DNA from 3 places in the Streptomyces sp. 71268 genome. Region 3 is predicted to be linked to each of the others. Evidence: riboswitches for the same ligand, from Rfam matches in the RefSeq annotation. Region 3 holds a riboswitch; each other region holds the start of a gene.
The links. A riboswitch is a leader RNA that binds a small molecule or an ion and turns the genes downstream of it on or off. The one in region 3 is predicted to bind cobalamin.
Positions count from the first base shown of each region.

Region 1: it holds a riboswitch for cobalamin, as region 3 does, so the genes downstream of both, OYE22_RS31190 (prenyltransferase/squalene oxidase repeat-containing protein) here and OYE22_RS09860 (ribonucleoside-diphosphate reductase subunit alpha) in region 3, are expected to answer to the same signal.
Region 2: it holds a riboswitch for cobalamin, as region 3 does, so the genes downstream of both, OYE22_RS31135 (CoA-acylating methylmalonate-semialdehyde dehydrogenase) here and OYE22_RS09860 (ribonucleoside-diphosphate reductase subunit alpha) in region 3, are expected to answer to the same signal.

Region 1 covers NZ_CP114200.1:7,825,864-7,835,490, forward strand. Annotated here, with positions in the region: gene OYE22_RS31190 (prenyltransferase/squalene oxidase repeat-containing protein) at 1-2,749, opposite strand, end outside; cobalamin riboswitch at 2,958-3,101, opposite strand; cobalamin riboswitch at 3,114-3,269, shown strand; gene OYE22_RS31195 (DUF4430 domain-containing protein) at 3,477-4,817, shown strand; gene OYE22_RS31200 (hypothetical protein) at 5,423-5,629, shown strand; gene OYE22_RS31205 (hypothetical protein) at 6,417-6,734, shown strand; gene OYE22_RS31210 (carbonic anhydrase) at 7,479-8,114, opposite strand; gene OYE22_RS31215 (DUF4440 domain-containing protein) at 8,719-9,084, shown strand.
Region 2 covers NZ_CP114200.1:7,808,390-7,818,016, forward strand. Annotated here, with positions in the region: gene OYE22_RS31110 (DUF5655 domain-containing protein) at 1-59, opposite strand, end outside; gene OYE22_RS31115 (ABC transporter ATP-binding protein) at 426-1,211, opposite strand; gene OYE22_RS31120 (iron ABC transporter permease) at 1,208-2,323, opposite strand; gene OYE22_RS31125 (ABC transporter substrate-binding protein) at 2,320-3,336, opposite strand; cobalamin riboswitch at 3,373-3,571, opposite strand; gene OYE22_RS31130 (hypothetical protein) at 3,801-4,403, shown strand; cobalamin riboswitch at 4,844-5,026, shown strand; gene OYE22_RS31135 (CoA-acylating methylmalonate-semialdehyde dehydrogenase) at 5,206-6,729, shown strand; gene OYE22_RS31140 (acyl-CoA dehydrogenase family protein) at 6,736-7,884, shown strand; gene OYE22_RS31145 (enoyl-CoA hydratase/isomerase family protein) at 7,881-8,945, shown strand; gene mmsB (3-hydroxyisobutyrate dehydrogenase) at 8,942-9,627, shown strand, end outside.
Region 3 covers NZ_CP114200.1:2,701,352-2,710,978, forward strand. Annotated here, with positions in the region: gene OYE22_RS09850 (carbon starvation CstA family protein) at 720-2,906, shown strand; gene OYE22_RS09855 (YbdD/YjiX family protein) at 3,042-3,254, shown strand; cobalamin riboswitch at 3,782-3,921, shown strand; gene OYE22_RS09860 (ribonucleoside-diphosphate reductase subunit alpha) at 4,078-6,561, shown strand; gene OYE22_RS09865 (ribonucleotide-diphosphate reductase subunit beta) at 6,660-7,616, shown strand; gene OYE22_RS09870 (hypothetical protein) at 7,793-8,272, shown strand; gene def (peptide deformylase) at 8,416-9,072, opposite strand; gene OYE22_RS09880 (hypothetical protein) at 9,203-9,627, opposite strand, start outside.

The DNA of each region.
Region 1 (9,627 bases), 5.1 Mb from region 3:
TGACGACCGTGCGCCAGCCGGCCAGCGACAGCAGGATGGCGGCCAGCGCCAGCCCGCCGGCCTGCACGCCGGTGGACGCCAGTGCACCGTTCGACGTGTCGACGCCGGGCCCGCCTCCGCTGGTTCCGCCGGTACCGGCGCCGCCGACGGAGCCGGTCGAGCCGTCGGCGATGCCTGGGCCGCCATCGCCCGGGGTGACGATGTCAGGAAGGCCACCGTTGCCCGGCGGCGTGTCACCCGACGGCGTGGGGGTGGGCTGGGTGCCGGTGGGCGGCTGCGGCCGGGTCCCGTTCAGATCCCGGACCAGAGTGGCGAACGAGGTGCCGACCGAACCGCCGAGCCCCTGCGTGGAGGCGCGTACGTCCGAGCCCCGTTGGCCGTCGGCCGCCACGTTGAAGCCGCCGTCGCTGTTCTGCTGGCGGGCCAGAAACTTCCGGGCCTTGGCAATCTGCGCCTGGTACTTCGACGCGTCCAACGACAGTCCCTGCACCGCCAGGGCCGCGGAGTTCACGGAGTTGCCCGAGGCACCGGGGAAGCCGCCGTCAGCCAACTGCTTGCTCGCGATCCAGGCGAGGGCTTTCTCCACCGCCTGCCGGGACGCGGCGTCCGGTACCAGGTCGAGCGCCATGGCCGCCATTGCGGTGGAGTCGACCTCGGAGTCCCCGGTGGAAGGAATCAGGCTGGGCCAGGCGCCGGAGGCGTGTTGCAGGCCGCGCAGGTAGGCGACCGGAGCGCTGGCCGCCGCCTTCTCGCCGGCCCGCAACTGGGCGATGACCCCCAGGGACTGGCCGAACACCGAGGGGGCGTAGGCGTACGCGCCCTTGGCCGCGCACTTACGCTCCGGCGCCTGGCTCGGCGCCTCGCACACCGCCGCCGCCAGCGCCGAGATCAGGTCGTGGCCCGCGAAGTCCCGCGGGTCACGCCCGACGATCTGGGCGAGCACCGCCACCTTGCCGATCGATCCACCGGCGGCGTGCCGGGTGCCCACCCCCGTCCAGTCGTTGACGGTCCGCCCCGACGAGGTGGTGTCCTTCCCCCTGCCGTCGAGGAAGTCGACGATGCCGCGCAGCGCGCCGTTGTCGTACCCCGTCGCTGCCAGGGCGTACGCCCCGTCGATGGTCAGACCGAAGTCGGCGAACCCGCTGCCGACCACGTTCTCGTAGAAGTGCCCCTGCTGAAGACGGGAGCGGTCGACCAGGTAGGCCGTCCCCTTCCTCAGGTCAGGGCCCTCCCCGGGGCGCCACGGCGGCTTGGGGCCGCTCGTCGGCGGCGTGGAGGGCTCCGTCGGGTGGGTGGTCGGCGGCTTCGGTAGATCGGGTCGCTTGGTCGTCAGCGAGGCGAGACTGGTCCGTGCCCCCGCCAACGCGGCGCTCCAGGTGGGGAAGAGCTCAGGGTCCGCGGCGCCCTCGTCGAACCCGAAGCCACCCGAGGCGGTCTGCTGCCGAGACAGCCACGACACGGCGGCATCCGCCCGGCGGGTGTCACCCAACAACCGCAGCGCCTGCGCCGAGCGGGCGCTGGCGGTCACATCGCCGCTGGTCACACCCGGGTACGCGGCGAAGGCCCCGCTGGACAACTGCGAAGTACGCAGCGTCTTACGAGCCCTGGCCACCACATCCGCGTGCCCACCGACCTGGTGGAGCGCGATGACGGCATACGGGGTGGTGGCCGGGTCGCTGTACGCACAGGTCTCACCCGCGCGGACCAGCGTCGCGCTGAACCCGCCGTCCTTGCACTGGTGAGCGGCGAGCCGGTCGACCGCCGCCTTCGGCACCGGCACACCCGACCGGTGCAGCGCCAGTACGGCCAGGGCCTGGGTTTCCACGTCGTCCACGCCGACGAAGTCACCCGCTGCCGCACAGCCCTCACCACCAGCCGTGCAGAGGCTCCCGGCGAGGTCGCCGGCCAGGTCATGGCCGCCGAACGCGCGCGGATCGCCCTCCGTGCTCGCCGCCAACAGAGCCAGCAGAGCGGCACCGATCACGCTGGGAGCGTGATCGGTTCCCTCGGGGTAGGCGAACTCCTCGGTATGCGCGGCGAGCCAGGACGTCATCTTCGTCAGCGTCTCGCTCCGGCCGCCGGCCCCGGCCACCGCCAGCGCGGTCTGCGCCGACTGGTAGAGGTGCGGGGCCTGCGCCGCCTCGTCTTGGACGTGGTCGCCGTCGGTGAGGCGGCTCGTGAGCCAGTCCCGCAGTGCCGGCAGGTCCACCTCACCTGGCTCGACATCGGGCGGAGTGTCGCCCCCGTCGCCCCCACCTCCCGCCCGCACCTGGGCGGGCGTGAACGTGGGGCCGCCGGTCGAGCCGCCCGGGGCGGTGGCGCCGAACACCCACGCCTCGACCGAGCCGTCCTTGGGCCGCTGACTCATCGCCCCCAGCGGGCTGTAGGTCCAGTAGTCCTGGCCGGGTGGGGCGATCCAGTACGACCAGTACGCCGAGGCGGGCGGGGTGAGCTTGCACGCCTCGCGGTCGGGCGTGGGGTACTGCTTGCCGTCCTGGAACTGGGCGTGGCCCAGACGGCAGATGAAGGCCGGACCGTCGTGTTCGGTACCGACAGTGCTGAAGCCCGCCTCGTGCAGCAGGTCGTAGCCGGTAGTCGGGGTGGCGTCACAGCCGCGGACGATGCCACCGCCCCAGTCGCTGAAGTCCACCGCGACCACGGCGCCCTTGGTCGGGGTGCAGGAGGCGATCGGATCGGCCGCCGCCGGTGTGGCCAGGGTGAGCGGGCCGGGCCCGAGGCCCGCTATCACCGCGAGCGCACACGCCGATGCGGCGAGGCGGGCACGCCTACCACGCACTGGTCTGCGGCCATCACGCCGGACCGCTCGGTTCCCGTACCGCAACCTCACCGCTGCTCCCCTGGCCAGTCGGCCGTGGCGGAGGCCCGCGTGACGCGGTGGGCCCGACCCAAGATCCCGGGGTCGTGCCTGCCGTACCACGCCGTAGTCCGCGACGGCGTCAGTCGCTCGGCCTCGGACCAGGTAATCCGGCTCGCCCATCGAACACTTGGGGTGCTCGATGAGCCTACGGTTGCGGGTCAGCGCCGGACTTGGACCGGCTTCCCCTGGTAACTGAGGCTGGAATCTGCCGAATTAGAGCACAGGTGCGAAATGGATGACAAGGGGGTGTCTCGGCCGGCCCGGGGCGAGTACCGTCTCTCACCGTGCCGAGCGGGGGAATCTGGTGCGAACCCAGAGCTGACGCGCAGCGGTGTGGAACGGTCGGTGGCCGATCCGAGCCCGAATGCCCGCCCGGCCCGTCATCACGGACGTCGCACCACGCGCTTGGGCGACGGCCGCGCCGCTGCCGGAGGTCGCCCAGCTCGCCCAAGGGGCCCGACAGGCAAAGCGCGAGGCCGTCTCCCCCTTCTGCCGGGAGCTCACCGACATGTCACCGATCCACACCCCGCGCCCGCACGGCCTCACGGGCAACCGTCGCGCTCTGTTCGCCCTGCCGGCGGCTCTTACTGCCCTCACCATGGCCGCCGTCCCTGCCACCGCGACCTCGACACCCGCCCAGATATCCACCTCCACAACCAACGGGGTGTCCTACCTCAGATCGCTCCAGGCCGCCGACGGCTCGTACGCGGGCGCCGGCCTGTCCAACGAGTGGGCGTTCTCCGCCTTCGCGGCGGCCGGCACCGCCGCCGTCGACGTCGCGCCAGGGGGCGACGCGACCAGGAACGCCCGTACCGTCTACCGCAACCACCTGGCCGCCCCGGGGTGGCCAGGAACCTCCCCGGTCGTCACCGACTACGAACGCGGCACCATCAACGCCTACTCCGCCGGCATCGACCCCGCGCGCGTCTCAGCCGGACGCAACCTGATCGCCGACACCTACGGACACTGGCAGAACTCGGCCCCCGGGTACTGGGGTTCGCCCACCAACTTCAACGGCACGGTCTTCGCTCTGCTGGCCCTGGCCGGCGCCAAGACCCAGTCGGGCGGCCAGCGCGTACCGCAAGCCCTGCTCGACCGCTCCGTCGCCACCGTACGGGCCAACCAGCACGACGACGGTGGTTGGAACTACAGCAAGGCCGAGGGCGACCCGGCCAAGCTCGCCGCCGCCAGCGACATCGACATGACCGGCGCCACCATGGCCTCCCTGTGTGTCTCCGGCGTCCCCGCCTCCGATCCGGCGATCACCAAGGCCAAAGCCTTCCTGAAGTCCAAGCTCATCAACGGCTCGGGGGCCTTCGACGCCATGTTCGGTGTCAACACCGACTCCAACGGCTGGGCCGTATCCGGCCTCAACGCGTGTGGCATCAATCCGCAGACCGGCGACTTCCTCACCAAGGCCGGCAAGACCCCGATCGACTTCCTGATAGCCCAACAGTTCAAGCCCGGCGGCGGCTTCAAGTACCTGCCCACGGACACCAGCCCCTCCGCCTACGCTTCCATCGACGGCCTGCGCGCCGTCGCCGGTGGCGGCTTCGCGACCGCACCTCCCACACCTACCACCGGCGCGTCCCGCTGGGTGGCGACCACCCAGTTCGCCCCGGGCACGGCAGCCCGGCTGGCCGTGACCGTGGATGACGGCACCTCGCTCAAGGTCTGCGCCGTCACCCTCACCCCGACTGGAACGACCACCACCCTGGGAGCGGTCTTGGACGCGGCCACCAGCTCCGCCGCCCCTGCCGGCTGCGTCACCAGCCTCACCCCCACCACCGGCGACGGCACCGTCACCTCCCTCAACGGCAAGACGAACAACGCGACATCCACCTGGAAGGTGAGCGTGGACGGAGCGCCGGCCAACACGGCTGCCCGTAACAAGGTGATCAACCTGGGCGACACCATCGCCCTTCGCTACGGGAGCTGACCTGACCGCTGGGCCCGGGACCGAGCGCGGGCCCAGCGGGAGGGTTCTCCGTCAGCACTGGATAACGAGCTGCTGGGGACAGCACCCAGATAGGTCCTGCTGCTATGCCGTAGCGCCGTCGATAGAATTCTGACCGAACGCGGTAAGCATTGCGAGATGTACGCTGAGCAGCGAGCAAATGGAAGAATGAGTAGATGGCTACGCACTTGTTTCATCACGTGAGGCACGCCGCTGCGCTGGGAGCTGCCCTTGACCGCCTGGGTGTGGTTTTTCGGAAGTTCGAAGAACAGGACTCCGGCTGTGTCTCCTACGGGTTATTGGCCTCGGGGCAGCGCTGGTTCGTGCAAGGCGCTACAACCCCGCAAGGGATCTCTGCTCTACGGCGTGCGATTGCACTTCACCGCAGCATTTCACACCCGGCCATAGTGCCTTTGGCGAGCTCGTTCGCCACTGAGGATGGTCTGGTGCTGGTCTATCCATGGACGAGTGGTGATGTTTTATATCACCCAACGCTTTCGCGTGTGGGAGGGCGTGCAACGTCGGGAAGTCCGATGGCTAGGTTCAGGAGCCTTCCTCTCCCTCGCATTTACGCTGCACTCAACGTCATGCTCTCTGCGCATGTGGGCGTGGAAGAAGCTGGGTTTGTCGCAATCGATTTCTATGACGGATGCATGCTCTACGACTTTGATCAGCACCGCATCAAGCTGATCGACCTGGATGAATACCGGGTAGGTCCATTTGTCTTGGAGGCCGACCGACTTCCTGGATCGAGGCGTACATGGCGCCAGAGGAGTTTGTGCGCGGATCGCTGATTGACACGCGCACTACGGTGTTCGCTCTCGGCCGGATGCTCCGTTTGCTCTTGGACGCGGGTGACGAGGAGAAGCTCTGGCGTGGGACAGGGGAACAACTGGACATCATCAAGACGGCGACCGCGGCTGACCCAGAGCACCGGTTCTCGTCTGTCCGATCATTCGTTCGCGCCTGGCAGGCGTCAGCGGGAGATGGTATGTGACCGTAGGTTTGCGGTTGTAGACAGCGGTGCGGTGGTGCGACGCGAGCTGTCGCATCACCGCACCGCTGTCGGTCATTACAGCCCACGCTGCGGCGGTCAGCCATGCTGCGGCTGCTGGGTTCAGCCAGGCAGTTGTCCCGCCGAGGCGCGGCATCTTGTGTACCTGACGGTTCAGGTGATGCACTCCGCAACACAGTCGTGAGTTCAACTGACGTATTGCGCCCCATGGGCGGCAAACGTCGCTTCGGGACCTACCGCCGAGCAGCCTTTCGGTTGGCCGTCGCTCCTCGCGCATGGCGCCCCGTCCGACCTCCCCTCGTTCGAGCGCAGGCGCCCCTCCGGCCTCACAGGATGACCAGGCCGGCGGCGTTGAGGAAGGAAGTTCGGAGTTGACGGTCAGTATTAGGGTGCGACTACGCTGGCAGTTGCCTTAACGGAGGTTGGCGGATACGAACGTGGATAACGTCAACCGTCAGGTTCGACTGAGCTTCCTGGGTTGATCAAGATCATCCTGGGCCTGACCGCCCAATCTCCGTACTCTGCGCGTTCGAAACGGAGAGACCTTGCGCCGTACGGACCAGAACATGATCGAACGACCCTACGACGGCTGCGGGCAGTGCCTGCTGGGCGTCCGCCGGCGCAACATCGTCGACTGCCTGAAAACCGGCTACAGGATGCGGGACGAGGGCAAGCTCCTCCTCACCCACGGACACGACGGCCCGTGGGATCTCAAAGACGAGAACCGCTTCACCATGGAGGCGTGGGGCGCCCAGATGGAGTTGCCGGCCATCCAGCGCCGTATCCGGGACGGCACGGTCAAGACTCGCGCGGCTGGTCGCCCCAAGGGCAAACCCTTGTACGGCTTCCGGTACGTACGTGATGGGGTGCCCGCCAGCGTGTAAGCCGGTCGGCCGCTTGAGGGCCGAAGAGTTCCGGAGCAGCCAGCCATCGCTGCCACTGGCGCACTGACTGCTGGAATCTGATGCCGAAGAAGTCATGCGGCGGGTCGATGGCATATGGAGCTGGGCGCTCGGCGCGCTCGGAGTTCCATTCACGACAGGGCATTCTCCGCGATGGACCTCACCGCCCACCACCTGCTGTCCCCCGTGAAGTACACGGTGCAGACCTCGCCGCCGTCGGCGAACTCCAGAGCGAGCTGACCTACGGCAGCCTCCACCCCCGCGCGCGGGGATCAGCCCCACATCAGGATGTGGAATACATCCATGATGGGCCATCCCCGCGCGGGGGGGCAGGTACGCGGAGTGACGCTGGACGCGTTGGACCTCGATTTTTGCAACCTCGGAACGCGACCTGTCACACAAACTTCACACGCCACCCGCAACGCCCCTCCCCCCGTAAGCCAGACCACACAGCCTAGCGACGAGCCCCACTAACACGCTTCCTTCTGTCTCGCCCGGCCGGGGTCGGTGTCGAACTCGGCGGTGACTGCGGCCACCGCATCCGCTTCGTCGTCCCCCGCCATCAGCGTCTTGACTACCAAGGCGCCGGCCGGCTTCAACCCGTTCACGGAAGAGGGCCGTGGAGCAAGCCTTGCACCATCGCGTCGACCCACCGCGCGGTCAGCGTATGGGCCAGGCCGGCGGGCTCAGCCCCGCTCCCCTCGGTGAGCGGCGCGGCCGGATCGGTCAGGACGCGGCGGGGGCCACCGCGTCCAGACCTCGGGCGGCGACGAGTTGTGCGCTGCCGTCGGCCAGGCGATAGGACAGCCCCACCACCGCCAGGCGGCCGTCGGCCACCGCATCGGCCAGGACGCGGGAGCGTTCGAGGAGCAGGTCCACGGTGTGCTCGATGTGCTCGGCCAGGATCTCCTCGGCCGTCTCGCGCCCGGCGGCGCGGGCTGCCAGCACGCTCGGGGTCACCCGTTCAACGATGTCCCGGACGAAGCCGCCCGGCGTCTGCCCGTCCTGCAGAGCGGAGCAGGCCGCGGCGACGGCGCCGCACGAGTCATGGCCGAGGACGACGACCAGGGGCGCCTTGAGGACGCTCACGCCGAACTCGATGGAGCCAAGGACCTCCGTGCCGGTGACGTGGCCGGCGGTGCGGACGACGAACAGGTCGCCCAGGCCGCGGTCGAAGATGATCTCGGCGGCCAGCCGGGAGTCGGAGCACCCGAACAGTACGGCGAAGGGCTGCTGGGACGGTGCCGTCTCGGTGCGGCGGGTAGCGTCCTGGTTCGGGTGATCGGGGGTGCCGGAGACGAAGCGCTGGTTACCGGCCATGAGCAGCTCGAAGGCCTCGCGGGGCGTCTGGGTCGCAGTCATGGCCGCAGCCTACGAGGCGGCAGCAGCCCTGGCTGTGACCGGTCCCGCCGGAGGGCACCATCTCAGGTGATGATGCCGAACCCAGCGTGAGCACCAGGCGCCGGGCGGGGGGTGCCCTTCGAGGCCGAATCTCCGCGCGCGGTGCAGGGCCCACCCCGCTCGCGGGGAGCACCACCATTCGATGACTGGGTCCTGGTGTCCATCCCCGCGCGCGGGGACCAGATGCGGATGGCGGTCGGGATCCACTCCCCGCCGGGTCCACCCCCGCAGTGGGGAGAACTGGTGCTCGACCTGGCCGGCGGCGCGGCGGGAGCCATCCCCGCGCGCAGGGAGCAGTTCGCCGCGTACCCGGTCCCGGGGGTGATGCTGGGGCCAATCCCCACGCACGGAGCAGCGCCGCGACAGTCGCCGGTTTCGCAGCGCACGGGGTTGGCTTCGTTCACGTTTGGCGGCAGCACTTGTGCATGCTTTTCGGAGGCAGTTGGTGATCACTCCATCGAGAGATGTTCGCGAGTTTTGATGGCGCCGTCGTGCCGTCGTGCCGTCGTCGCGGTGAGTGGTCAATTCACTGTGCCTGGGCAAGCAGCGTCCGTAGGGTTTGTGCATGACGGATGAGAGTGAGCAGGCCGTGCAGGCGGCCATCGACGGGGAGTTGCGGCTTCTCGATCCCGAGGTGCGTGCCTCCCCGGCCCATGTCCTGGAGCTTCTGGACCCGGAGTTCACCGAGATCGGGGCTTCCGGACGCCGGTGGGACGTGGAGTCGATCCTCACGGTGACGAGCGGCGGCTCGGTCTCCCCAGAGTCTCCGGTCAAGGTCAGCGAGATGTCCGGCATCGTCCTCGCTCCGGGCGTCGTTCATCTGACGTACTTCGCCGACAACCAGGGCCGTCGGGCATGGCGGAGCTCTTTGTGGCGCCTGACGGAGACGGGCTGGCGGATGTACTTCCACCAGGCCACTTTGACCGGTTGAGCGGGTAGGACTGCCGACCGGGAGGGCGGCGGTCACCCGCCGAATCGTGCGGCTTCAGCTGGCCGTGGCTGGCGCTTCCGCTCGCGCGCGGGTGCTGGCGAGGCGATAGCGCCCGCCGGGAGCCGGCGCACCGCAGCGCCTGACCGTCTGGCTGTAACCCTCGACCCGGCGGGCGCTGCAGTGGCCAGCCCGCGGAGGCCATCCCGCGGGGGCGAGGTGGTTCGCCGAGGGAGAAGGCGTCCAGCCAGGCCGGGCGTTCGCCCAGGCGCGCGCTATCCGGCGGGCGCCCCGGCCGCACCGTGGTAGCCGACGCGACACTCCGCCGGGCACAGGCTCCGGCCCGTCACCCGGTCCCGGGCGCACACACCACGTACGACCTCAGCCCGGCCCCGATCACCCCGTCGACTCAATGGCAGCGGGCGTGGGCCCGCCCGCTCCGCCCCGGGCTCCTTCTTGCCAGGGCACCGGACGCGTCCCCCGGGGGTCCTACGAGCGGAGGATGTGCCGGCTGCTTCAGCTGCAGAAATTGGGTGGACTGGCCTT
Region 2 (9,627 bases), 5.1 Mb from region 3:
CCCCGGAGCTCGATATCCCGACCAGTGGAGCTCTGTCGGAACAACAACAGCTCGGCCACCATCGCCCCCCGTCCGTGGTCAGTACATTAAGAGAAGCGAGATAGTGAGGCGGGTATTCTATACGGAGGGAGTCGAACGCGCTGAGAAGGGCGTGGTTCGAATGCGACGTCACGCATGCCCGGATGTGCGCGCAAAGGTCGGTTTGGAGTGCGTAGAGTGCGCTTGATGGAGCTCCTAGCCCATGCTCGTGCGAGGGTGGACACGACGAGCCGTGACATTAGCTACTCATGGTGCGTTCGAGGGTGTTGATCAAGCCGCCCATCGTGACCCCGAGCCGAGCGTTGTGGAATCCGCCCACAATGTAAGTGCAATTCTGCAGGGCGTGCGCGGCGACTTCGGGGAGTCGAGGCCCCCGTCAGACCGTTTCAGTCAGGTGGCTCGTCGGGGAGAAAGATGATCTGCGGGGTGCCCGTGCGCGGATGGGTGGTGACTTCCGCCGTCACTCCGTACACCTCGGCCAGGAGGCGCGGGGTGAGGATGTCGGCGGGCGCTCCGGAAACGGTGACTTCGCCAGCGTGCAGGACGTAGAGGCGATCGCAGTAGTAGGCGGCCAGGTTGAGGTCGTGCAGGGCGAGCAGCACGGTCGCGGGAAGACGGCGCAGTGCGCCCAACACGGACAGTTGGTGGCGGATGTCGAGGTGGTTGGTGGGTTCGTCCAGGACGAGGAGGGTGGGCTGCTGAGCGAGGGCGCGCGCGATGAGGACGCGTTGGCGCTCGCCGCCGGAGAGACGGTCGAAGGGGTGGTCAGCCAGGTGGGCGGCATCGACCGCGAGGAGCGCGGAGTCGATGAGGGCCGCGTCCTCGGGGGTGTCACCGGCGAGCAGCCGTTTGTGCGGGGTGCGGCCCATGGCGACGACCTCGCGGACTGCCAGATCGAAGTCGGCGGCCGAATCCTGCACCACGGCCGCCACGGTGCGAGCCAGTTGTCGCACTGGCACTGACCAGGCGTCGCCTCCGTCGACCCGGACCTGGCCGGTGTCTGGTCGCAGGACGCGGTAAACGGTGCGTAGAAGGCTGGACTTGCCGCTGCCGTTGGGGCCCACGAGACCGATGGTCTCGCCCGGACGGGCAGTCAGCGAGACGTCGCGCACGAGGTGGCGGGCTCCGGCGGTCAGCGTGACGCCGTCGACGCTCAGTTCGGTCGCGGTCATGCCACTCCTCGGCCGGTGCCGCGCCGGGCGTCCCGGCGCATCAGCCACAGGAAGAAGGGCCCGCCGCACAGGGCCGTGAGCACGCCGACGGGTATCTCCGTCGGCGCGGCGACCGTCCGGGCGGCGATATCGGCCCAGATGAGAAAGATTGCTCCGCCGAGTGCCGCCGTCGGCAGGACCCGGCGGTGGTCGCCGCCAACGAACAGACGCACGATGTGAGGCATCATCAGGCCGACGAAGCCTATCGGGCCGGCCGCCGCGACCAGCACCCCCGTGACGAGGGAAAGCAGGACGAACAGCCGGGCGCGGAAGCGGGCTACATCCAGCCCCATCGTCGTTGCCGCCTCCTCGCCGGCCAGCAACAGGTTGAGGTTGCGGGCCTGCACCATGAGGACGCCGACGCCGAGCAGCAAGGCCATGCTCGGCAACCACAGGGTGTCCCAGTTGACGCCGCCGAGACCGCCGAGGGTCCAGGCGAGGACCGCGCGGGCCTCGTTGCCTCGGTCGGTGGTGAGCAGCAGCAGGTCGAGCACGGCGGTCAGTACCGCCCCGATCGCTACTCCGGACAGCACTAGCCGCGACGAGGTGATGCGACCACCGGTGCGGGCGGTGGCGTACACGAGCAGGAGCGCGCCCAGGGCGCCTACGAAGGCGGCCACCGAGAGGGAGGCCGGTCCGAAGAGGGTGACTCCGAACACGATCACCGAGACAGCGCCGAGCGACGCCCCGGAGGAGACGCCGAGCAGGTACGGCTCGGCGAGCGGATTGCGTACCAGGGCCTGCAGAGCGGTGCCGATCACCGCGAGGCCGGCGCCGGTGACCGCGCCGAGCAGCACCCGTGGTGCTCGTACGTCCACCACGATGATCTCCCGGGCCCTTGTCCAGTCCGTCTGCTGCCAGTCGGCGCCCAGTGCGTGCGTCACGATGCCCCACACCTGGCTCGGCGGTATATGCACAGAGCCGATCGCGAGGCCCGCCGTACCGGAGACGACGAGCAGAGCGGCGAGTATCAGCAGCGTGACAGCCAGCCGCGTACGTCCTGTTGCTGCACCAGTGGCCTTCCGCCGTGGGACAGGCCGCTCGTCGGACGTACCAGGAGCGGCCTGGGTCACCGGAAGCTCTCGGGGTGTAGTCCGCGGGCCAGGTCGCCGACCGCGTAGGCCGAGCGGATGCCGACCAGTGTGGCGGTCAATGGCAGGACGACGAACCGCCTGTTCTTGATGGCCGGTACGTCGGCGAGCGCGGGCTGGGAGACCAGGAACTTCTTTTTCTCCTCGACGCTTCCGGCGCCGGCGTAGTCGTAGATAGCGATGACCTCCGGCTTGCGCTCGACAACCTGCTCCCACGAGACGTCACCAAAGACGTCGTCCAGGTCGGCGAAGGCGTTCTCGCCGCCGGCCAGGCGGATCAAGTCGGTGCCCAAGCTTTTGCCACCGGCGGTGAAGGCGCTCTTGTCGCCGCTGTCGTAGACGAAGACGGATACCTTGGGTTCGCCCTCAACCTCGGCACCGGCCTTGCTGACGCGGCTCTTCAGGTCCGTGACCAGCTTGTCGGCCCGGCCCGGGACGCCGAAGATCGTACCGATGGCCCGGATCTCGTCGTAGGTGTCCTTCATCGTCACCTGTTTCTTGCCGCAGTACTCGCGGTTGAGGTAAGTGTCGATGCCAGCGTCGGCGAACGCCTTGCGGGAACGACCCTCGTTCTCCGCGAAGGCGCTGCCGTATCCGCCGTAGACGAAGTCGGGCTCAGCGTCCAAAATTCTCTCGAACGACGGCTCTTTCTTCGCTAGTTCCGGAATCGCCTCGTATTCTTTCTTCAACTCGGGCAGGACGGCGGAGTCGGGAAACGCGGTGCCGACCATGCGGTCTTTGAGGCCGAGGGCGAGCATGAGTTCCGCCGGGTGCTGGTGGATGGTGACCACTCGCGACGGCGGCTTGTCGTATGTCGTCTCCATGCCACAGTTGTCGACGGTGACCGGGAAGCCCGAAGGCGCGGCTGTGGTGGCCCTCGCGTCCGCACCACTTTCGCCGGACGAACCGCATCCCGTAGTCAGCAGCACTGATGTCAGAGCCACGGCAGCGGCCGTGACACGAAGGAACCCGCGCGTGCGGGCATAGGGGTACAACTGGGACACGTGGTGCCTCCTGGAGTCCGCGCTCCTCGGGGTGGGCCCGCGACAGGCCGGTGTCCTGGCTCCCGGGGTTGGCGTCCCCTTCGCCTTCCCGCGCGGTGCGCGGTGGCGTGTTGCAGGGACGCTCCACGGTCACAGTGGCGGGACCGCGCCGGATTCGCACCGGCTTCCCGTCTCCCGTCGCGGCGATGACCAGGTGATCCTACGTTCCCCCAAGCCGACGGTAAAAGGGGCGTGTCGATCGCTTCACATGGATTCCCGGGGCCCAACGTCGGCCTGCGGCACGTGCGACCCTCCGGCGAGCCCGTTGCCGCCGAACTCGAGCAGTACGCGTGCTCCGCGGTGCGTCACGCTCGGCCTCAGCCGTGCGGCGACAGCGTCCGAGCGGTCGTCCTCAACGGGCTGCGCAGGCGATCAGTGCTGTTAAGTCAAAGCGCGCGCCGTGAGAAAATCGGCGAGTGATTATCGTCGCTGAAGGCCCTACTGCTGTAGGCAAGAGCCACTATGTGGCCACTTTTCCGTCTGCTCAAATTGTCGGCGAGAAACCGGGTCACGTACGCCCGCCTGACGTTGCGGATATCGACGGGGTGAGCCGTTTCTGGACTAGGCGCAGTGAGGAGCGCTGGGCCAGGGCGCTCGATCGTGAAAATGACCAAGGGCGCGCTGTCTGCGACACCGACCCTCTGAAGCTCCATTTATCCTGGACCCTGGCGCGTGCCGGCTTGTCCGCCACCGCCGATGAATTCACGCGCCAGTTGGAGCTCACTCGGTCGGCCATCACCAGGAAGACCCTAGGCGTCGCGGACCTGATCGCCTGTGTGACGCTACCCGAGGACGTTCTGCGGGAGCAGCGGAAGCGGGATATCTCCCGGCGGCGCCGCAATTTCGAGGTGCACGTACGGCTGGCTGAACCGCTGCGTGAATGGTATGCCACGCTGAATTCCGTCGACCCTGGTCGCGTGGCCTGGGAATGGCCGGATGTATCTCACTGGGTTGGTCGGCGTGAACGGTACGACCTGGACTTGTTCGACACCTGGATGGCGAAGCTCCCGCCCCTCTGAAACAGGTCTGATATCGCCCGATGCGGTTCTCGCTGGCGGTGCGAGAGGGGTGTGAAGGAGGCACGATGACGCACCCCGGTAGGGCGGGCCGGTGTGAGGCGCTCGTGCCGACCGTCGATGGGCCATGTCCGGCGACTTCTTCGACTTCCGGCTCGGTCTCTCCTTCTGGCCGTTCTGTCCGAGTCCGAGCAGTGCCAGTGCCGCACTGCCATGGACATCGCCTCGTCCCTGGACGGGGACACCGCTCGGGTAGCCGCCAACCACGTGTGTGGGTCATGCCAGCCGGGTTGGCGGTGCTGACGGCCCTTCGGCGGGCCGCGCGCCAGGCTCGGGCCCGTGCCCCGGCTCCGTCAAACACCGGGCGGCCGATCCCGAACACCGATGACCGGGCAACTTCGGGGGGCCGGCTTGGAGTAGTGGATTTACTAGGACGTCCAACTATATAGTCGGGACCACAAGGCCCGCGGTGCAGGGAAGCCGGTGTGAATCCGGCACGGTCCCGCCACTGTGACCGGGGAGTACGCCGTCGACAGGTAACGCCACTGACGAGCTGGATGTCGGGAAGGCGGATGGCGCGCGCTGATCCGGGAGTCAGGATACCGGCCGCGGGATGTTCCGTGTTGTCCACGAGGATGGAGCTGACACGCATGGCACCGGTTTGTCTCCACGACCCGAGTGGGCCCGCCGTCTGACGGGGCTTCGGCCATATGTGATCTCGCACCCCCTGCACCCGTACGGCATCCACGTCCGTACGCAGGGGGGACGCGCCATCCCCGGATCCTCCTGACGAGAGCAGGCAGTCATGGTCCGCGAGCACGAACGCGCCCCCGTGCGCGAGTTGACGCACTTCGTCAACGGCAGGCACACCCCGGGAACCTCGGGGTCTTTCGGTGATGTGTACGACCCCAACACAGGCGAGGTCCAGGCTCTGGTCCCCCTCGCGAGCCGTACCGAGACGGAGGCGGTCATCGCCAACTCCGTCGAAGCCCAACGCCAGTGGGGCGAATGGAACCCCCAGCGCCGCGCCCGGGTCCTTCTGCGCTTCCTTCAACTCGCCGAGCAGGAGAAGGACGCGCTGGCCCGGCTGCTGTCCGCAGAGCACGGCAAGACGGTCGCCGACGCGCACGGTGACATCCGACGCGGTCTGGACGTCGTCGAGTTCGCGGCGGGTATCCCGCACCTGCTCAAGGGCGAGTTCACCGACAACGCCGGCACCGGCATCGACGTCCACTCGCTCCGTTCTCCGCTCGGTGTGGTGGCCGGCATCACCCCGTTCAACTTCCCGGCCATGATTCCTCTGTGGAAGGCCGCCCCTGCCCTGGCCTGCGGCAACGCCTTCATCCTCAAGCCGTCGGAGCGCGATCCGTCCGTTCCCCTACGGATCGCCGAACTGTTTCTGGAGGCCGGGCTGCCACCCGGCGTCCTCAACGTCCTCAACGGCGCCCGGGAGACGGTCGACACCCTTCTCACCGACCCCCGGGTGGCAGCACTCGGCTTCGTCGGCTCCACCCCGGTCGCCGCCCACGTCTACGCCACCGCCGCAGCTCACGGCAAGCGCGCGCAGTGTTTCGGCGGTGCCAAGAACCACATGATCGTGATGCCGGACGCCGACCTGGACCAAGCGGTGGATGCACTGCTCGGAGCCGGATACGGCTCGGCCGGTGAGCGGTGCATGGCCGTCTCCGTCGCTGTCCCGGTAGGCGAGGACACCGCTGAAGCGCTGGTGGCCCGTATGAAGGAGCGCATCGGCACGCTGCGGATCGGCCGCAGCGACGATCCCGAAGCCGACTTCGGCCCGCTGGTCAGCCGTGACGCCGTCGAGCGGGTCCGTTCCTACGTTGAGCTGGGCGTCGAAGAAGGAGCCGAACTCGTCGTGGACGGGCGGGGCTTCGTTATGGAAGGCCATGAGGAGGGCTTCTTCACCGGGGCCTCTCTCCTTGACCGGGTGACCCCTTCCATGCGTGTCTACCAGGAGGAGATCTTCGGCCCGGTGCTGTGCGTCGTGCGCGCCGCCGATTACGAAGAGGCGTTGCGCCTGCCCAGCGAACACCTCTACGGCAACGGTGTGGCGCTCTTCACTCGGGACGGTGACACCGCGCGCGACTTCACGCGGCGCGTGAACACGGGCATGGTCGGCATCAACGTGCCCATCCCGGTGCCGGTCGCCTACCACACCTTCGGCGGCTGGAAGCGTTCCGGCTTCGGCGACCTGAACCAGCACGGCCCGGACTCGATCCGCTTCTACACCCGCACGAAGACGGTGACCTCGCGCTGGCCCGCCGGCCTGAGGGAAGGCGCCAGCTTCACGATCCCCACGATGGGCTGAGCGATCATGACCAGCACTCTGCTCACCGAGGTCCAGCGGTCCCTCGTGGAGACCACGCTCGACTTCGCCCAAGACCACCTCGCGCCGCACGCGCTGGACTGGGACCGTGACAAGCACTTCCCCGTCGACGTGCTGCGCAAGGCGGCCGGGCTCGGTCTCGGCGGCGTCTACGTCCGGGAAGAAGCCGGCGGTTCGGCCCTCACCCGTGCCGATGGCGTCCTCGTGTTCGAGACCCTCGCCTCCGGCTGCCCGTCCATCGCGGGATACCTGTCCATCCACAACATGGTCGCCTGGATGGTCGACCACTACGGCGACGACGCCCAGCGTGAGCGATGGCTGCCACGCCTGTGCTCCATGGACGACCTCGCCAGCTACTGCCTGACCGAGCCGGGAGCCGGTTCGGACGCCGCGGCCCTGACCAGCCGCGCGGTACGAGACGGTGACGACTGGGTGCTCACCGGCGTCAAGCAGTTCATCTCCGGTGCCGGGTCCTCCCAGCTGTACGTCGTAATGGCCCGTACCGGTGGTGAGGGCGCCGACGGCATCTCCGCGTTCGTCGTCGACAAGGACGACCCGGGTCTGGACTTCGGACCCGACGAGCGCAAGATGGGTTGGAACGCCCAGCCGACGCGCCAGGTGGTCCTGAACGATGTCAGGCTGCCCGCCGACCGGCTCCTCGGCCGCGAGGGCGAGGGCTTTCGCATCGCCATGAACGGCCTCAACGGTGGTCGCCTCGGCATTGCCGCCTGTTCCCTGGGCGGCGCCCGCAATGCCCTCGACCGCAGCCTGACCCATCTCGCCGACCGAGAGGCGTTCGGCGGGCGCCTCCTCGACGCTCAGGCCCTGCGGTTCCGGTTGGCCGACATGGCGACGGAACTCGCCGCCGCCCGTGCCCTGGTCCAGCAGGCCGCGCAAGCACTCGACCGAGGCGATGCGCAGGCACCGTACCTGTGCGCGATGGCGAAGCGGTTCGCCACCGACACGGGTTACTCGGTCGCCGACCGTGCGCTGCAGCTCCATGGCGGCTACGGCTACCTGAGCGAGTACGGCGTCGAGAAGATCGTTCGTGACCTGCGTGTCCACCAGATCCTGGAAGGAACCAACGAGATCATGCGCGTCATTGTGGCCCGCGGACTGACAGAGGCGTTCCGATGAGCGACGTCCAGTTCCTGACGAGTGGCCACTCCGCTCACATCGTCCTCAACCGACCCAAGGCCCTGAACTCCCTCACCCACGAGATGGTGCTCCGCATCGACGAGGCACTCACGGACTGGGAGCGCGATCCGGCCGTCAAGCTCGTCGTCATCAGTGGCGAAGGGGATCGCGGTCTGTGTGCCGGTGGTGACATCCGGGCTATTCACGACGACGTGCGGAACGGCGACGGCACCGCCTCGGCTGCCTTCTGGCGCGACGAGTACCGGCTCAACGCCCGGATCGCTCGCTACCCCAAGCCCTACGTCGCTGTGATGGACGGCATCGTGATGGGAGGCGGTGTCGGCGTCTCGGCGCACGGCAGTGTCCGTATCGTCACTGAGCGGTCCAGGATCGCCATGCCCGAGACCGGCATCGGTTTCGTCCCCGACGTCGGCGGCACCTACCTGCTCGCCCTGCCTGCCGGAGAACTGGGTACTCACCTCGCCCTGACGGGTGCACCGATCGCCGCCGCCGACGCCCTGCTGTGCGGCCTCGCCGACCACTACATGCCCTCGGCGTCGCTCCGTGCCTTCATTGACGATCTCGCCCATCTGCCGGTGCGCGAGGCTCTCGAACGCCATGTCCGGGACGCGCCCCCCGGGGAACTGGTCGGCCGACGAGGCTGGATCGACCAGTGCTTCTCCGCGGACACCGTCGAAGAGATCCTCCAGCGGCTCCTCGCCCAAGACACCCCGGAGGCCAAGGAGACCGCGGAGACCCTGCTCACCAAGTCCCCGACCGCGCTCAAGGTCACACTGGCGGCTCTGCGTCGCGCCCGTCGGCTCGGCCCGCTGGAGCGGGTCCTCGACCAGGAGTACCGCGTCTCCTGCGCCTGCCTGCACAGTCCTGATCTTGTCGAAGGCATCCGCGCCCAGGTCATCGACAAGGACCGCGACCCCACGTGGTCGCCGGCGAGCCTCGCCGAGGTCACCGCGGCGGATGTCGAGCGCTTCTTCGTCTCCCTCGGCGAGCGCGAACTCGGCCTCGCCACATCCCACACCACCGAGGAGGTGGCCTGGTGAGCCGGACCATCGCGTTCGTCGGACTCGGGCACATGGGTGGCCCGATGGCCGCCAACCTGGCCAGAGCCGGACACCGTGTGCTCGGTTACGACCTGGTGCCGGCGGTCGTGGAGGCTGCCGGCCGTGCCGGCGTGGAGCCCGCCGTGTCCGTGACCGAGGCCGTCAAGGTCGCCGACGTGGTCATCAGCATGTTGCCCACCGGGCGCCACGTCCGCGGCCTCTATGAGGAAACCCTGGCGACCGCCCGCCCTGGAACCCTCTTCGTCGACTGCTCCACCATCGACGTAGCGGACGCGCGCGTGGCTCATCAGCAAGCCCTCGCCGCCGGCGTGCGTGCTCTGGACGCGCCCGTGTCAGGTGGCGTGGTGGGAGCCGAGGCCGCCACGTTGACCTTTATGGTGGGTGGGGGCGAGGACGAGTTCGCCGACGCACGCCCCCTGCTGGAGGCCATGGGCGACAAGGCCGTCCACTGCGGCGGGCCGGGCGCCGGCCAGGCCGCGAAGATCTGCAACAACATGATCCTTGGCGTCTCCATGATCGCCGTGAGCGAGGCTTTCGTCCTGGGCGAGAGCCTCGGCCTGTCCCACCAAGCGCTGTACGACGTGGTCTCCACAGCATCCGGCCAGTGTTGGGCCCTCAGCGTCAACTGCCCCGTGCCTGGTCCGGTGCCCACCAGCCCCGC
Region 3 (9,627 bases):
TCCGGTCGCCCCGCGCGGATTCCGGCCGCGCTGGCGGCTGGTAAGCCGGCGCGGCTGGCACGCGTGACCCAGGCGGGGCAAGGCCGCGTGGCCGTGGCCGCCGCTTTTCGGCCAGGTCTCGCGCGGCCTGTGGGGGTGGCCGGCGCGGGGCGTCGGGTGCGGGAACGCGGGGTGCCGGCCCGGGAGTCGAGGCCGGCGGAGGCTTCCCTTCGCCTGGTCACCCGCGCGAGGATTTCCGCCTGCCGCCCGGCGTGGGCGGAGCCGAGGGGCGGCCCACCGAGCGGCTCACCGGCCGGACCGACGAACGGAGCGGACGGATCGGCGGGTTCCAGATGACGCGCGGACCGGGCCCGCGCCGCCAGAACTGGTACGCGCGTGACGTGTGAGGCCGAAGGGAAGGATGACCCGGTGTTGGCGAGGGCGAGGGGCGTCTCCGCGTTCCTGTTGTGGACTCGATGGACGCCACGCGGCACGCCCTCGGCCCGCAGTACCACCACGATGTCGAGCACGTTCAGGTCCCATCGCAGGCGTGGGGAAGCGGAGTTGAACCAGATGAAGGCGATCGTACGAGCCCTCGGGCAATTGGTCCAGACCACACCAGATGAGGAGTCAGCCGGGCGCATCGCGCCCGCGCGGTCCCATCTTCGGCCCCTGACCTGGGATGTCGCGGCGAGCTGTGGCGCTGTGGCGCCGGCTCGGAACGACGGCGGGTGTGCCCGGTGAGCACTCCCACCGCACGGAACATCTCCCCGCGCACCGTCCTGGTCTGGACCGCCGTCGCCCTCGTCGGCGCCCTCGGCTGGGCCATGCTCGCCCTCTCCCGGGGCGAGGAGGTCTCCGCCGCCTGGATGGTGGCGGCGGCCCTGGGCTCGTACGCCATCGCCTACCGCTTCTACTCGCGCTTCATCGTCACCAGGGTGCTGCGCGCCGACAAGACGCGGGCCACTCCGGCCGAGCGGCGCAACGACGGCGTCGACTTCCACCCGACCGACCGCCGCGTGCTGCTCGGCCACCACTTCGCGGCCATCGCGGGCGCGGGCCCGCTGGTCGGCCCGGTGTTGGCCGCGCAGATGGGCTATCTGCCGGGCACCATATGGATCGTCGTCGGCGTGATCTTCGCGGGCGCCGTGCAGGACATGGTGACGCTCTTCTTCTCCACCCGGCGAGACGGCAAGTCGCTCGGCCAGATGGCGCGCGAGGAGATCGGCCCGATCGGTGGCGCCGCGGCGCTGCTCTCGGTGTTCATCATCATGATCATCCTGCTGGCGGTGCTGGCGCTGATCGTCGTCAACGCGCTGGCCGAGTCCCCCTGGGGCACCTTCTCCATCGCGATGACCATCCCGATCGCGCTCGGCATGGGCTTCTACCTGCGCGTGCTGCGCCCCGGTCGGGTCACCGAGGTCTCGCTCATCGGCCTGGTCCTGCTGCTGCTGTCCATCGTGGGCGGCAACTGGGTGGCCGAGTCCTCCTGGGCCGACACCTTCACGCTGGACCACAGCACGCTGGTGCTGTGGATGGTGGCGTACGGGTTCATCGCCTCCGTGCTGCCGGTGTGGATGCTGCTGGCGCCGCGCGACTACCTGTCGACCTTCATGAAGATCGGCACCATCGGGCTGCTGGCCGTCGGCGTCATCTTCACACTGCCCACCCTCAAGATGGACGCCGTCACCGACTTCGCGGGCCGCGGCGACGGGCCGGTCTTCGCCGGGTCGCTGTTCCCCTTCGTGTTCATCACCATCGCCTGCGGCGCCCTCTCCGGCTTCCACGCGCTCATCGCCTCCGGCACCACGCCGAAGATGATCGAGAAGGAGACCCAGGTACGGATGATCGGCTACGGCGCCATGCTGATGGAGTCGTTCGTGGCCGTCATGGCCATGGTGGCCGCATCCATCATCGACCCGGGACTGTTCTTCGCGATGAACGCGCCGGCGGGCGTGGTCGGGGACACCGTCCAGTCCGCGTCGGAGGCGGTCGCCGGGCTCGGCTACTCCATCTCGCCCGAACAACTCGCCGCCGCGGCCAAGGCCGTGGAGGAGAGTTCGCTGCTCTCACGTACCGGCGGCGCTCCCACGCTGGCCGTGGGCGTGTCGGAGATCTTCTCCGACGTGATCGGCGGCGACAGCATGCGGGCGTTCTGGTACCACTTCGCGATCATGTTTGAGGCGTTGTTCATCCTCACCGCCCTGGACGCGGGCACCCGCGTCGGCCGGTTCATGCTCCAGGACATGCTGGGCAACGTCTACAAGCCGTTCCGGGACGTGAGCTGGAAGCCCGGTATCTGGATCTGCAGCGCGGTCGTGGTCGCCCTGTGGGGGTACTTCCTGTGGGTCGGCGTGCACGACCCGCTGGGCGGCGTCAACCAGCTCTTCCCGATCTTCGGCATCGCCAACCAGTTGCTGGCCGCCGTCGCGCTCGCGGTGTGCACCACGCTCCTGGTGAAGTCCGGGCGGCTCAAGTGGGCCTGGGTGACGGCGGTCCCGCTGGTCTGGGACGTGGTGGTGACACTGACCGCGAGTTGGCAGAAGATCTTCTCGGACGATCCGCGGGTGGGCTTCTTCAGCCAGCGCGAGCGCTACCAGGACGCCATCGACGCGGACAAGGTGCTCCCACCCGCGAAGAACATGGACGAGATGCACACGGTCGTCACCAACTCGACCGTGGACGGGGTGCTCTCCGCGCTGCTCGCCGTCCTCGTGATCGTCGTCATCGCGGACGCGGCCCGCACCTGCGTCCGGGCCATCCGCGACCCGGAGTCCGCCCGGCTCCACGAGGCGCCGTACGTCGAGTCGCGGATCGTGGCGCCGGCCGGGCTCGTGGCCACCCCCGAGGAGAAGCGGGAGCTGGCCGAGGCGGCCGCGGCGAGCGGCCGGCCCGAGCGCGCCCCCCAGGGCGGCCCCTCCGCCTGACCACCACCCGCGCGGCGGGCGAAGCCGACGCCACCCCGGCGCCCGGCCCGCCGCGCGGGCACCGATCACACCACGGGCCCGCCCACCCCGCGGGCACCACCCGCCAGCGTCCGCACCGACGAGGAGCCGATCGCGATGACCAACACCGCCGCGCGCCGGGCCGCGCACTGGGGCCGCCGAGTGCGCTGGTACGTACGCGAGTTCACCGGCGAGGGGACGTACGACCGGTACGTCGCGCACACCCGCCGGCAGCACCCCGACACCGAGCCGGCCAGTCGCGCCGAGTTCGAACGGCAACGGATGGACGAGCGCGAGGCGGACCCCCGCAACGGCTTCCGCTGCTGCTGACGCCGCCCCGCCCACGCGCCAGACGCCCGCCGACCGGCCGACCCCGCGCCCCGCGCCCCGCGCGCCACGGACTCACGCGTGGCGCGCGGGGCGCCGCCGTGCCTCCCCCCGCGCCCGCTGCGCTCCACCACGCGCCCGGCGCACGCCCACCGCGCGCCATGAACGGCGTCGGCGTCCGCTTCGGCTCCGGCTCCGGCTCCGGCTCCGGCTCCGGCGGTGAAGGCTGCCGACCGCTGCCGATCGGTCCCATCCCCACCGCCGTCGCGCGCCGCGCGGGCCGCATCCCATTCCCCCCTCTTCGGCCACTGATGTCCGCGCGACGATGACCGGCGCGCGTCGCGCACCGCTCCGCGCCGAGTGGGCCGCCAACACGCCGGAGACTGTGGCAAGCCACCAATCGAGGGGTCGGCGGCCAACCCGTTCGAGCCCTTCATGACGGGCCCGACGGGCACTCAGACCCCTGGATCGGTTAGCACATCCGTACGGGATTCACCGCGCCGCGACACAAGATGTGGGGGCACACGCCATCGCCGACACAAGATGTATGCTCGTGCTCGCTGTCGCCGCAGGGGAATCCGGTGCGAATCCGGAACTGTCCCGCAACGGTGTACGTGTGCCGTTTTGCGCGCCGTGAGTCCGAGGACCTGCCGACAGCGCGCCCATGGCCGGACACGCTTGCCGGCCCCGGGCGTCGCATACGTCCGGGCCCCGTGGGTTGGGCCGGTGGACGCCGCGTGGCATGCCCGACCACAGGTCGTGGCCCGCCCGTGCGCGCCTTCCGTTCCTCCCGCGCGGCCCCCTGCCGAGCGAGGGAGAGCCACCCGTGACCATCGCGCCAGCGGACCCCGTTTCACGCGAGTCCGTCTCAGAGTCAGCGGTCGAAGGAGCCGGCACCGCGCTGTTGCGCGTACTGACCGACCTCACCGCCGACCTGCCCGCCACCGACCCCGGGAAGGTCGCCGCCGCCGCGCTGCGCGGGCGCCATCCGGGTTCGGACGAGGCGGAGTTGCGGTCGCTCGCGACCGAGGCGGCGGCCGGTCTGATCGCCGAGGAGCCGCAGTACTCGCGGCTCGCCGCGCGGCTGCTGACCCGGGCCATCGCGGAGGAGGCCGCCGGGCAGGGCGCGGTGTCCTTCTCCGCCTCGGTCGCCGTCGGCCATCGCGAGGGGCTGATCGCGGACGAGACGGCGGACTTCGTCCGCGCCCACGCCGCGGCCCTGGACGCGCTGGTGGAGGAGACCAACGCGGCGCGGGCCGGGCACGGGATTGGCCAGGCCGACGACCGCTTCGGCTACTTCGGCCTGCGTACCCTGCACAGCCGCTACCTGCTGCGGCACCCGATCACCCGGCAGGTCGTCGAGACCCCGCAGCACTTCCTGCTGCGGGTGGCCTGCGGCCTGGCCGAGGAGGGCTCCGCGCGGGCGCTGGCCGACGTCAGCGAGCTGTACCGGCTCACCAGCTCGCTGGCGTACCTGCCCAGCTCCCCCACGCTCTTCAACTCCGGCACCCGGCACCCGCAGATGTCCTCCTGCTACCTGCTGGACTCGCCGCTGGACGAGCTGGACTCGATCTACGACCGGTACCACCAGGTCGCGCGCCTGTCGAAGCACGCGGGCGGCATCGGCCTGTCGTACTCGCGCATCCGCTCCCGGGGTTCGCTGATCCGCGGCACCAACGGGCACTCCAACGGCATCGTGCCGTTCCTGCGCACGCTCGACGCCTCGGTCGCCGCCGTCAACCAGGGCGGTCGGCGCAAGGGCGCGGCCTGCGTCTACCTGGAGACCTGGCACGCGGACATCGAGGAGTTCCTCGAACTGCGGGACAACACCGGCGAGGAGGCGCGGCGCACGCACAATCTCAACCTCGCGCACTGGATCCCGGACGAGTTCATGCGCCGGGTCGAGGCCGACGAGGACTGGTCGCTGTTCTCCCCCGCCGACGCGCCGGACCTGGTGGACCTGTGGGGCGAGGAGTTCGACGCCGCCTACCGCGCCGCCGAGGCCGCGGGCAAGGCCAGCAAGACGGTGCCCGCCCGGACGCTGTACGCGCGGATGATGCGTACCCTCGCGCAGACCGGCAACGGCTGGATGACGTTCAAGGACGCCGCCAACCGCACCGCCAACCAGACCGCCGAGCCCGGCGCGGTGATCCACTCGTCCAACCTGTGCACCGAGATCCTTGAGGTCACGAGCGACGGCGAGACCGCGGTCTGCAACCTCGGCTCGGTCAACCTCGCCGCCCACCTGCGCACGGACGTGGACCCGGCCCAGGTCGCCGACCCGATGGACGCGGTGGACTGGGAGCGCCTGGACCAGACGGTGCGCACCGCGGTCACCTTCCTGGACCGCGTGGTGGACATCAACTTCTACCCGACCGAGCAGGCCGGCGCCTCCAACTCCCGCTGGCGCCCGGTGGGCCTGGGCGTGATGGGCCTGCAGGACGTCTTCTTCCGGCTGCGGCTGCCCTTCGACTCGCCGCGGGCCAGGGAGCTGTCCACGCGGCTCGCCGAGCGGATCATGCTCGCGGCGTACGAGGCCTCCGCCGACCTCGCCGAGCGCCCCCGGGCCGGTTCCGACGCGCAGGCCCCCGTCGGCCCGCACCCGGCCTGGGCCGCCACCCGCACCGCGCGCGGCGTGCTGCACCCGGACCACTACCCGAGCGCCACCGCGCACTGGCCCGAGCGGTGGGACGCGCTGCGCGCGCGGATCGCCAGGACCGGCATGCGCAACTCGCTGCTGCTGGCCATCGCGCCGACCGCGACGATCGCCTCCATCGCGGGCGTGTACGAGTGCATCGAGCCGCAGGTCTCCAACCTCTTCAAGCGCGAGACGCTCAGCGGCGAGTTCCTCCAGGTCAACGCCTACCTGGTGGAGGACCTGAAGAAGCTCGGCGTGTGGGACGCGCAGTCCCGCGACGCGCTGCGCGAGGCCAACGGGTCGGTCCAGGACTTCGGCTGGGTCCCGCGGGAGGTGCGCGACCTGTACCGCACCGCCTGGGAGGTCCCGCAGCGCGCCCTGATCGACATGGCCGCCGACCGCACCCCGTACCTGGACCAGAGCCAGTCGCTCAACCTCTTCATGGCCCAGCCCACCATCGGCAAGCTCAGCTCGATGTACGCGTACGCCTGGAAGCGCGGCATCAAGACCACGTACTACCTGCGCTCGCGCCCGGCCACCCGGATCGCGCACTCGGCGCGCGGCGTGGACGCGGCGGCCAGCGCCCCCGTGCCCACCCAGCAGACGCCCGCCGAGGCCGACGCGATCGCCTGCTCTCTCGAAAACCCCGAATCCTGCGAGGCATGCCAGTGACCAGCCCGGCCACCACCGACACCACCAACGCCGCCAGCGAGGCGGTAAAGGCGGCGAAGAACCTGCTCGACCCGGGCTTCGAGCTGACCCTGCGGCCGATGCGCTACCCGGAGTTCTACGACCGCTACCGCGACGCGATCAAGAACACCTGGACCGTCGAGGAGGTCGACCTCCACTCCGACGTCGCCGACCTGGCCAAGCTCTCGCCGGGCGAGCAGCACATGATCGGCCGCCTGGTCGCGTTCTTCGCCACGGGCGACTCCATCGTGGCCAACAACCTCGTGCTGACGCTGTACAAGCACATCAACTCGCCCGAGGCCAGGCTGTACCTGTCGCGGCAGTTGTTCGAGGAGGCCGTGCACGTCCAGTTCTACCTGACGCTGCTCGACACCTACCTGCCCGACCCGGACGACCGTGCCGCGGCGTTCGACGCCGTGGAGAACATTCCCTCCATCCGCGAGAAGGCGCATTTCTGCTTCAAGTGGATCGACGAGGTGGAGAAGCTCGACCGGTTGGAGTCCAAGGCCGACCGGCGCCGCTTCCTACTCAACCTGATCTGCTTCGCCGCCTGCATCGAGGGCCTGTTCTTCTACGGGGCGTTCGCCTACGTGTACTGGTTCCGCTCCCGCGGCCTGCTGCACGGCCTGGCGACCGGCACCAACTGGGTCTTCCGCGACGAGTCCATGCACATGGAGTTCGCGTTCTCGGTCGTGGACACGGTCCGCGCGGAGGAGCCCGACCTCTTCGACGAGGAGATGGGCCGGCAGGTCACGGCGATGCTGGAGGAGGCCGTGGAGGCCGAGTTGCAGTTCGCGCGCGACCTGTGCGGCGAGGGGCTGCCCGGCATGAACACCGAGTCGATGCGCGCCTACCTGGAGTGCGTCGCCGACCAGCGGCTGCTCCGCCTTGGCCTGCCGGTCCGGTACGGCACGGAGAACCCCTTCTCCTTCATGGAGTTGCAGAACGTCCAGGAGCTGACGAACTTCTTCGAACGACGGGCCTCGGCCTACCAGGTCGCCGTGGAGGGCTCGGTCTCCTTCGACGACGAGTTCTAGGCACGGCTCGCGACACGGCTCCCGGCGCCGGCGCCGGACTCGTCTGACGCGGCGCGGGGCGCGCACCTTCGGGGCGCGCCCCGCGTCGCGTCACGTTGCTGCCAGGCACCGTCCTGCCAGGGTGGGACGGGGTGATCGGGCCCGTGGGGACGTGACGCCTCGCTAGCGTTTGGCCCATGCATGGTTCCCAATCTCCCGGCCAGCCCCCTGTCCCGGGCTCCAACCCTGACCCCGGTGCGCACCCGGCCGCGCCGTACGGCTACCCGCTGCCCCAGTTCCCGCCGGGGCCTGGCGTCCCGGCCGCGGCGCATCAGATGCCGGGCGTCGTACGGACCGCCCAGGTGCTGCTGTTCGTGGGGGCCGGGTTCTTCCTGTTCATCGCCGTCATGACGGGCCTCGCCGACGGCTCCCGGTCGGCGGGCCAGGTGACCGGGACCGGGTTGTTCTGGTTCGTCGGGGCGGGCTGCGCCTTCCGGTTCGGCACGGGGAAGCACGCGACGCGGGTCACCGCGATCGTCGTCGCCTCGATCGCCATCGCCACCGGCCTCGGCTCCATGCGGGAGCACCCCACCGGCCCGACGGCGCTCCTCGCGATCGTCGTCGTGGTCCTGCTGTCCCAGCGCGCCACCGGCGACTGGTTCCGCCGCCCACGCTGACCGCAGCCGGTACGGCCAACCCCCCGCGCCACCCGCCAGTTTGGCCAACCTCCTCGCGGCGACCCGGCCCGGTACGCCGACGGGCCGCCGCCCACCGGCGTACCGGTCGACGGCGGCCCGTGGCCGTGCCGTTACGGGGTGAATCAGGCGTTGGGCACCGTCTCGTAGCGCGGCGTGCCCTCTTCCATCTGGCGCAAGGCGTCCTTGCGGTCCCGCTTGGAGAGCCGGTCGATGTACAGGTAGCCGTACAGGTGGTCCGTCTCGTGCTGGAGGCAGCGCGCGAAGTAGCCCGTGCCCCGCACCTTGATCGGCTTGCCCTGGGCGTCCTGGCCGCGCACCTCGGCGTAGTCCGGGCGGGCGAGCGAGGCGTACGCGGTGGGCACCGAGAGGCAGCCCTCGTTGGAGTCGTCCAGGTTGCGGCGCTCGGCGGGCAGCTCGACCAGGACCGGGTTGCAGACGACGCCGACGTGGCGTACGCCCTCGTCGTCCATGCAGTCGTAGACGAAGACCTTGCGGTCCACGCCGATCTGGTTGGCGGCCAGGCCGACGCCCTCGGCCGCCCGCTGGCTGGCGAACATGTCGTCGATCAGCGCGGCCAGCTCGTCGTCGAAGGCCGTGACGTCCTGGCACTCCTTGTGCAGCACCGGGTTGCCCACCACGGTGATCGGGCGGGCCGTGCCGCGCTCGCGGTGCGCCTGCTCCCGCTCCGCGCAGTCCTGGGTGTCGATGACGAACCCGTCCTCCGCCTCCGGCAGTGAGGACCCCTCGTTCACCTGCTGGTCGGTCTCTTGCTGCGCCATGGTCCGCCGTAAGCCTTCCTGGAATCCCTGCTTCGTCGCCCTACAGGGTACGGGCATCGCCGGGCCCCCGGCCCGCGCTCGCCCGACCCGGGTCACGCCCGGGCCCCGGGCGGCCGTGCGCCGCCCGGCCTCAGCAGACCTCTTCCAGGTCCCGCCATTCGCGGGTGTCCGGGCTGTCCGCGACCCAGCCGTCGAGCAGGCCGCGCACCAGGCCGGCCGGGGCCGCGATGCCGCACTCGCGCTCGGGGACCCACAGCGATCCGGAGCCGGCCGTGCGGTGCCCGAGCGGGCCCGGGTGGCCCGGTTCGCTGTGGTCGTGCGGGTCCAGGTGCTCGCCGTCGCCCTCGTCGCTGGGCATCCGGCTCTCGGAGCAGGAGCGGCACAGCAGCCGCACCGACGACGACCAGTCCTCCGCCGCGAAGCCGGCGTCCGCCGCCAGCCGCTCCAGGGCGTCCCGGTCGGCCTCGCGGGCCGCCTCGATCAGCACGACCCAGGTCGGGACGGGCGAGGGCGCCCACAGCTCGATCTCGTCGAAGACCGGGTAGGACGGGCCGG